DNA from 2 places in the Arthrobacter sp. SPT-J7 genome. Region 1 is predicted to be linked to the other one. Evidence: riboswitches for the same ligand, from Rfam matches in the RefSeq annotation. Region 1 holds a riboswitch; the other holds the start of a gene.
The links. Region 1 has a riboswitch for S-adenosylmethionine ahead of AC5RWX_RS23710 (aminotransferase class V-fold PLP-dependent enzyme). Riboswitches for the same ligand answer to the same signal wherever they lie in the genome.

Region 1 (4,502 bases):
GATGACCTTGACGTAATCCTCGATGGAGGAGGAGGGCGCGCTGGTCTTCACAGCTCCCAGCCTACCCGTTCCCGGTTCACCGTCACGCCTTGAAGGCCCGCCAGGTAAGGGTCAGATACGGCAGTTCGAGCTCTTCATCCAGGCTGTGGCCCAGGTGGTCGTGGAGGTACCAGTCCAGGTTGGCCAGCACCTTGGCCCGGGTGGTTTCGCTGGCCCGCAGGTAGTAGCTTCTCGACTTCGTGAGCTCCACGAGGCCGGTAGTGCTGACGCGGTCCTGCCAGTGGGTGACGTGACCCTCAAGCCCGCGGAACTCGGGCCCCACGAGCGGCCGGAAGCCTGGCTTGTACACATCCCCTGCGTGCATGATCCGGGAGAGCCGGTGGACCCAGGGGACGGATGTATCCAGCTGGTTCCAGATCAGGCCCAGCGTCCCGTGCGGGCGGAGGACTCGGGCCAGTTCGGTGCTTGCTGCCAGGGCGTCGCACCAGTGCCAGGCCTGGGCAACGCTTACGACGTCGAAGGCTTGGGCAGGCATGCACGTCGCCTCCGCTGTGGCCCTGACTGCCGTTGCCGCGGGATAGTGCACCCGTAACTGCTCGAGCATGTCCGCGGAGGGGTCCACCGCCGTCACGGCCAGGCCCATGTCCAGCAGCAGCCCAGTGAACTTTCCGGTGCCGGCACCGGCATCCAGCGCATCACGGGCGCCTGCAGGCACCAGCCAATGGACTGCTTCTTCCGGGTAGCCGGGACGGACCTGCTGGTAGTGCCGGCCGCCGTCCTGGAAGCTCTGGCCGAGCTCGCGCCGCCGTCCTTGATCAAGCCTGGGGCCACCCCGTACCAAGTGTGGCCTCCTTCGTCCGATGCCCTTGGGTATCCTTCGAATTTACCGCACCCGCTGTAGAGGCAAGATCAGTAAGTCAGTGCGAACCCATAGCGGGCACGAGGCTCAGTCGTCGATGCAGGGAGCCGCCCCGGCGGTTCCCGGAGTGTTGGGTGCCCAGTGCGGGTAGGTCCGGGTGTCGTTGGCGGGAACCCACCGTCCCGCGTCCACGACGTAGTCCCACCCCAGGCCGTTGCGGCGCAGCGAGTCGATTCCGGCAAGGAGCCGTTCTGCGTCCTCAAGGCGTGAGCCGACGCCGAAACTTGCACGAAGGGAGCCGGAAGGAAGCCCCAGCCGCTTCAACAGCGGGTGCGCGCAGAACCGTCCGTCCCGCAGGCCAACGCCGTGCTCAGCGGACAGGTAGGCGGCCACGAGTCCGGCGTCGTAGCCTTCCACCGAGAAGTTGACCACGCCGATCGTGTCCGTGTCCGGGTTGGTGTCCTTGAAGATCTGGTGCACGGTCACGCCGTCGATCTTCTGCAGGCCTTCCACCAGGAAGGAGCGGATGGCCGACTCGTGCGCATGCCACTGTTCCTGGTCCAGCCCGGCGATCACCTGGGTGGCGCGGGCCAGGGTGGCTGCGCCAAGGACGTTGGGCGAGCCACCCTCATGGCGGGCCGGGCCAGTGGCCCAGCTGACGCCGTCGAGCCTTGCTTCCTTCACCGCGCCGCCGCCGGCGAGATGGGGCGTTCCGGCGTCGAGCCAGTCCGCGCGGCCCACCAGCACGCCGGTACCGAACGGCGCGTAGAGCTTGTGGCCGGAGAAGGCCAGGTAGTCGACGCCGTCCGCGGCGATATTCACGCGGCGGTGCGGTGCGAGCTGGGCCGCGTCAACCACGATCCTTGCGCCGTATTCGTGGGCTAGTGAAGCGAGAGCCCGGATGGGAAGAATCTCACCCGTGACGTTGGAGGCGCCGGTGACGGCGAGCAGGCTCACACCGCCCTGCTCCAGCTCCGCACGGACGGACTCGATGGTCCCGGCGATAGAGTCAGCGGCAACGATGCTCCGGTGGGGAACACCCTGCCACGGCAGCAGGTTCGCGTGGTGTTCGATGTCCAGGTACAGGACGTCGCCGTCCGGATGACCGTCCGTGGCAGGCAGGCAACCAGCCAGCAGGTTGAGGGAGTCGGTGGTGTTGCGCGTGAAAATCACCGAATCGTCAGGGCGGCCGCCGACAAATTCCCGGACGATGCTGCGTGCGTTCTCGTAAACGGACGTGCTGATCTGGGAAGCGTAACCGGCGCCGCGGTGCACACTCGCGTAGAAGGGCAGGATCTCGTTGAGGTAGGCCGAGACTACCGAAAGGGCAGGAGCCGAGGCACCATAGTCGAGGTTTGCATACCGCACGTGCCCGCCGGCGATCAGGGGCGCCTGGATTTCCGCACCCGTGACCGCAGCAAGGGGACGGTTGGCAACAGCGCGGCGGGCATCAAAGAGGACAGCGGCTTCAGCCTGAATGGTGTCGGGCTGGGCGGCGGCGTTGGGGGAGACAGTGGCAGTTGTCACAGAGACCTCACATCGAAAAGGACTCCCTGCTCCGGGAATCCGCGCTTGCCGCATCCGTTCCGGACCGGCCTGGTCGTCACCCGGGGCACCCCACCGCGGTTGGAGGGTTGCCGGCCAGCAAACCGGGGTTTCGCGCTGGCACTCGTGACCTGGTTAAGAGCGTAGGACATGGGGTAGGAAGGTTTGAAGCCGGCTCGAATGTTAAGCACTTTGTTACGCTGGCTGAAAAGTGCTGCTTCAGCCGAAGAAACGGCGGCCGGCGCCTCCTGCAGGAGCCGTCCGCCGCTCATTGTTCGGAAAGTGCTTAGAGAAGATCATCCAAGTCGGGGTTCAACCTGCGGAGCACCTCGGAGTGCAGGATGGAGTTCGTGGCCAGCGCATTGCCGCCGAACGGTCCGTCCTCCCCTTCGAGGGAGGTGAACCGGCCGCCCGCTTCGACCACGATCGGCACGAGTGCCGCCATGTCGTAAAGGTTGAGTTCGGGTTCGCAGGCTATGTCCACCGCGCCTTCGGCCACCATGCAGTAGGACCAGAAATCGCCGAATGCCCGGGTCCGCCACACGTCCTCAGTAAGGCCCAGGAAGTTGTCCAGGTTCCCGCGTTCCTTCCACCCGCCCAGGCTGGAGTAGGACAACGAAGCATCCGCAAGGTTGGCGACATTCGAGACGCGGAGCCGGGTGGCAGCAGCCAGCGACCGTCCCATGTAGGCGCCCATGCCCTTGGCCGCCCACCAGCGCTTGCCCAGGGCCGGGGCGCTGACCACTCCAACAACGGGCTCGCCCTCATCCACCAAAGCGATCAGGGTGGCCCAGACGGGGACGCCACGGACGAAGTTCTTGGTGCCGTCGATGGGGTCGATGATCCAGCGGCGGGACCCGTGGCCGGTGCTGCCGAACTCTTCACCGAGTACGGCATCGCGCGGACGGGAGCGGGACAACTGGCCGCGGATGGCCTCTTCCGCAGCCTTGTCCGCGTCGGTGACCGGCGTCAAGTCGGGCTTGGTCTCCACCTGGAGGTCCTGGGCCTTGAAGCGGCTCATGGTCTGGTCATCCACGGAATCTGCCAGGACGTGCGCCAGGCGCAGGTCATCGTTGTAGCTTGAAGCGGGTTGGATCATGGTTACAAAACTACCGTCTGCGCGCGGTTCTGCTGGGAGATCGGCACCGTCAGTTGACGCTGCCGAGTTCCTTCGCCTCCTGCGCCTCCATCCGGGGGTCGGTACCCAGAAGGCGCCGCAGGGATGCCAGGCGCGCTTCCCCGGTGGCGCCGGCATGCCCGCCCGCCACCCAGGCGTCAAGGCCGCAGTTCACGGCCGTGGCGGTGTGCTTGCAGCCACGTTCGCAGTCCTCGATGCCGGGGGAGAGGTCCGGGAAGGAGCGCAGGATCCGGTCCGGGTCCACGTAGGCCAGGCCGAAGGAACGGATGCCCGGGGTGTCGATAATCCAGCTGCCGGCGGGTGCGTCCGCCAGCCGCAGGGCCAACGCTGACGACGACGTGTGCCGGCCCCGCCCCGTTACCGCATTGACCCCGCCGGTGGCACGTTCGGCCCCCGTCAGCGCGTTCACCATGGTCGATTTGCCGACGCCTGAGTGCCCCAGCATGACGGTCACCTTTCCGTCCAGGTAGCCGCGGAGCTCCGCGACGGCCCTGCTGTCCAGGCGCGCGGACAGGCCGTCGTCCGAGCGGGCATCGATCCCCGAAGCGGTGGAGTCGGCCGTCCGGCTGATGATCACGGGGAGGTCGAGGTGCGTGTAGTTGGACAGCAGCTCCGCTGGATCCTTGACGTCCGCCTTGGTGACCAACAGGATCGGCTCGATCCCGGCGTCGTACGCCGCCACCAGGGCACGGTCGATGAAGCCGGTGCGGGGCTCGGGGTTGGCAGCAGCCACCACAACCACGAGTTGGTCCGCGTTGGCCACCACGGCCCGTTCCACGGGATCGGTGTCATCCGCGCTGCGGCGCAGGAGGGTCCTGCGGTCCTGGATCTTGACCAGTCGGGCCAGGGTGTCCGGCTCCCCGGAGACGTCGCCCACGAGGGAGACGAAATCGCCCGCCACTACCGGATTGCGGCGGAGCTCCCGCGCCCTCGCTGCAATGACCACCCGTTCGTTGCCGG
Region 2 (4,502 bases), on a different contig from region 1:
CGCGTACGGCGTGGTGTCAGAGATCCGGGAGAGCATGACCAGCCCGGCGGCGATCAGCACGGTGCCGATGATCGGGAAGATCTTGTAGCGCCCGGTGCGGGTCACCAGCTGTCCGGTGATGGTGGTGGCCCCCACCATGCCCGCCGTCATTGGAATCATCATCAGGCCCGACTCGGTGGCGCTGGCGCCGTTGACCATCTGCAGGAAGGTGGGCAGATAGGCGATCGCCGAGAACATCGCAATGCCCACGCACACGCCCATCAGGGTGGGCAGCGTGAAGTCCCGGTCGCGGAACAGCCGCAGCGGCAGGACCGGTTCCACGGCCCGGCGCTCGGCCAGCACGAACAACACCGAGGCGACAATGGTGAGGGCGCCGAGCACGATGATCACCGGGCTGTCCCACGGATAGGTGGTCCCGCCCCAGCTGGTGAACAAGATGACCGCCGCACTGGCGACCGCCAGCAGGAAGGTGCCCAGATAGTCCAGCTTGGGCCGGGGCCCGCCCGGTTTATGCAAGTGCAGGGTGGTGGTGATGACGACCAACGCCGCGGCCCCCAGCGGCAGGTTGATGTAGAAGATCCAGCGCCAGTTCCAGTTGTCGGTGATGAACCCGCCCAAGAGCGGCCCGCTGACCGAAGCAAGACCGAAGGCCGCCCCGATTAAACCCATGTACTTGCCCCGCTCACGCGGCGAAACAAGATCGCCGATGATCGCCTGCGCACCGATCATCAACCCGCCGCCGCCAACTCCCTGGATGGCGCGGAAGGCGATCAGCTGCGGCATGCTCTGGGCCATGCCGGAGAGCATGGAGCCGCCCAGGAACACCGCGATCGCGAAGATGAAGATGCTCTTGCGCCCGAACAGGTCGCCGAGCTTGCCGTAGATCGGCAGCCCGATGGTGGCGGCCAGAATGTAGGCGGTGATCACCCACGAGATGTGCTCCAGCCCGTTCAGGTCGCCGACGATCGTGGGCAGCGCGGTCGCCACGATGGTCTGGTCCAGCGCGGCCAGCAGCACGGCGAGCATCAGCCCCAGGAACACCACCATGATCCGCGGCTGTGCCGTGGCCGCGCGGTCCCGGCCGTGGTTCCGGCCATGGTCCGTGGGGGCGGAAACCGGTGCTGTTGAGGGGCCGGCGGGCTGCGGGCCGCGGTCTGGGCTGGGAGGTACTGCCATGGTGAACTTTCCGGCGGCGCGGGTGGCGCAGGTGGCCTGATGTGGTTGCCTGGGGACGCCCGCCGCCCCGCGTCTGTACCGTACTGCCGTCCGCGGAGCGGCACAACCCCCGGTTCCGGCACCACAAGCCCCGGTTCCGGCACGGCGTTGACGTACGCTGGAAGCCCGCCCAGCGAAGGGACATGCCAATGGACGACGCCGGATCCCGCCTGATCTTCGGCTGCATGGGTTTGGGCGGTGGCTGGGGGAGCGGCCCGTTGGAGGCAGCCGACGTCGCCGCCGCCCACACGGTGGTGGACGCGGCGCTGGAGATCGGCATCAGGATTTTCGACCACGCCGACATCTACGCCCACGGCAAGGCGGAGGCTGCGTTCGGCCGGGTGCTGGCCGAGCGCCCGGAACTCCGGGAAACCATCCAGCTGCAAAGCAAGTGCGGCATCCGGCTGCCGGCTCCCGGGCTGGCCGGCCAATATGACTCATCTCTCGGGGCGATCGTGGCCAGTGCCGAGGAAAGCCTGCGCCGCCTGCACACCGACTACCTGGACACGCTGCTGATCCACCGGCCTGACCCGCTGGCCCCGGCTGAAGAGATCGCCGAGGCTTACAGCCACCTCCGGATGGCGGGCAAGGTCCGCCGGCTGGGCGTCTCGAACATGGCCGGCGAACAGATGCGGTGGCTGCAGGCAGCGCTTGACGAGCCGCTTGCTGTGAACCAGCTGGAAATGAGTCTGTACCGGCGGGACTGGCTTGAATCAGGCGTGCTGGTCAACCACCCGGAAGGCGCGGCCGTCAGCTTCCCGCACGGCACGCTGGAGTATTGCGCTGCGCACGGGGTGGAGCTGCAGGCCTGGGGCTCGCTGGCCCGGGGCCGCTACAGCGGCCGGCCCATGGAGCCGGAGGCCGGCGACCACGCCACCGCCGGCAAAGCAGGAACCGGGGCTGGAGCGGACCAAGCGACGGCGACTCTGGTCACCGAACTGGCCCGGGACAAGGGCTGCACGCAGGAAGCCGTGGTGCTGGGCTGGCTGCTGCGCCATCCGTCCAACATCCGGCCGGTCGTCGGTACCAGCAACCCGGAACGGATCAAGGCCTGTGCACAGGCCGAGGAGATCGGCGCCGCGATGACCCGGCAGGACTGGTACGCGCTGTGGGTCGCGGCACGGGGGCGACCGCTGCCCTAAACGAACGCGGGCTGTTCCAGCCGGCGGAACACGGAGTCGTGGAAGACCAGCGGCTGGTGCGCGCCGTCGTGCGTGGCCAGTCCATGTACCTCCAGCAGCACCACGTGGTGGTCCCCGGCCGGAACCTCCTGGTGCACCGAGCAATCCAGCCAGAGCGCTGCGTCGTTGAGGAAGAGCGCGTCCTGGTCGGTGCGGTGCAGACTAAGCCCAGCGAAGCGGTCGCCGCTCTTGGAAGCAATCTGGCGGCAGACGCCGTCGTGCCCTGTGCCCAGCACCGAAACACCGATCCGACCGGCTTGGCGGACCAGCGGCCAGGTCCGGGAGGTGTTCTGGACCGCGAACATCACCAGCGGCGGTTCCAGCGAAACGCCCACGGTGAAGGAGGAGGCGACGATGCCTTGCGGCGTGTCGTCGATGACGGCGCAGAGCGCTGCGATTCCGGAGGGAAAGCGACCGAAGGCGGAGCGCAGGGTGTTCGGGGTCAAGTCGTTGTGCAGGGACATGGCCATCCTTGAAGCTAGGGCGCATCCGCTGCTGCCGGAGGATACGCGTACTTGCCTGCCGACAAACCCGGCGGGCCGAATCATCACCTGGAGCACCCCGCTACGGTAGAGGGTTGCCGGCCAACCAGCCAGGGCTGTGAAGTTGGCGCTCGTGATTCATGTCCCACGGTAAGAGCGCGATGTGTCCCCGGTCAAACACGGGTAACAGTTCGTTAAGAACGTCCGGGGCCAGGCGCAGGCACCCGCATTCGGCTGCCTCAGGCGTCCGCGGGCTGGTCCGCGCCGCGGTGCAGCCGGAACGGATGGGCGGGATAGACGCCCAGGATCCGGATCTCGGTGGTGAAAAACTCCAGTTCCTCGAAGGCATGGACCATCGACTGATCCTCCGGGTGGCCTTCGACGTCCACCATGAACATGGTGGCAGCGAACTCGCCGCCGACCATGTAGCTCTCCAACCGCGTCATGTTGATGCCGTTGGTCGCGAAGCCGCCGAGCGCCTTGTACAGCGCCGAGGGAACGTTCCGCACCCGGAAGACGAAGCTGGTCACAGCGGGACCGGGCAGTTCTTCGCGGCTGGGGACGGGCCGTTGATCGGCCAGCACCACAAACCGGGTGGTGTTGGTTGGGTCGTCTTCCACCTTCTCGGCAAAGACCTCCAGGCCGTAAAGCTCCGCAGCCATCGGCGGCGCGAGCGAGACCTTGGTCGGGTCGTTCCATTCGGCTACTTCCCGTGCCGAGCCGGCGGTGTCGCCCGCAATAACCGGCGTCAGCCCCAAGCGGCGGATCAGCTTTCGGCATTGGCCCAGGGCATGGATGTGGCTGTGCACTTCGCGGGCCTGTTCCACCGTGGCCCCCGGAATGCCCAGCAAGCTGAAGCGGATGGGCAGGAAAAATTCCTCCACTATCTGCAGCGTGGTCTTGGGCAGCAGGGCGTGGATATCCGCCACCCGGCCGGCAATCGAGTTGTCAATGGGGATCATGGCCAGTTCGGCCTCGCCGCTTGTGACGGCGGCGAAGGCGTCTTCGAAGCTGGCGCACGGCACCGCGTCCCAGCCGGGCCGGACCTCAAGGCACGCCATGTGCGAGTTCGAGCCGGGTTCACCTTGGTACGCGATTGCTGGAGCCATGGGCGAAATTATCCCACCGCAAGAGCCCGGGGCCTTATTCGGCGGGGTCTGGCCGCCGTCACAAAGCCGGAGCGAGACGCGGATACAGTGGAGGACGTGGAAGGATCCAACCCCCGTGCCGTCGCCCTCTGGCTGGCCGCTGCCGTCGTCGCCCTCTTTGCCGTCAGCCTGACGGTGATGCCGTCCATTATGGGGCTGGATGTGATGCCCCCGCTCATCGTGGTGTCTGTGCTGCTGCTGATCGGCGCCGGAGTGCTGGCCGGGATGGCCGTTGCGGCCAAGCGGTCGGGGCGGCGGTAGGCCCGGCGCCGGGCACCCCACCGCGGTCAGGCGACGACGCCGAAGCCTCCGGTCCACGGCACCTTCTCGGCAGCGGCCAGGGTGATCTGCAGGAAGCCCACGGCCTCGAGCTCCCGGGCACGGGAGAGCGCGCCGGCGTCGATCGCCTGCAGCCCGGCGGCGGTGACCACCTCGGCCAACAGGGACTTGGCCTCGGCGTCGTCCCCCGCCATCAG

Region 2: it holds a riboswitch for S-adenosylmethionine, as region 1 does, so the genes downstream of both, AC5RWX_RS02485 (flavin reductase family protein) here and AC5RWX_RS23710 (aminotransferase class V-fold PLP-dependent enzyme) in region 1, are expected to answer to the same signal.

What each region holds. Positions count from the first base shown of each region.
Region 1 is NZ_JBNHFF010000078.1:7,441-11,942, reverse strand. It holds gene AC5RWX_RS23720 (metal-dependent transcriptional regulator) at 1-51, opposite strand, end outside; gene AC5RWX_RS23715 (class I SAM-dependent methyltransferase) at 83-841, opposite strand; gene AC5RWX_RS23710 (aminotransferase class V-fold PLP-dependent enzyme) at 947-2,386, opposite strand; SAM riboswitch class IV at 2,423-2,536, opposite strand; gene hisN (histidinol-phosphatase) at 2,691-3,503, opposite strand; gene rsgA (ribosome small subunit-dependent GTPase A) at 3,553-4,502, opposite strand, start outside.
Region 2 is NZ_JBNHFF010000001.1:533,741-538,242, forward strand. It holds gene AC5RWX_RS02475 (MDR family MFS transporter) at 1-1,176, opposite strand, end outside; gene AC5RWX_RS02480 (aldo/keto reductase) at 1,365-2,357, shown strand; gene AC5RWX_RS02485 (flavin reductase family protein) at 2,354-2,860, opposite strand; SAM riboswitch class IV at 2,903-3,017, opposite strand; gene AC5RWX_RS02490 (prephenate dehydratase) at 3,118-3,987, opposite strand; gene AC5RWX_RS02495 (hypothetical protein) at 4,084-4,287, shown strand; gene AC5RWX_RS02500 (NADPH-dependent F420 reductase) at 4,314-4,502, opposite strand, start outside.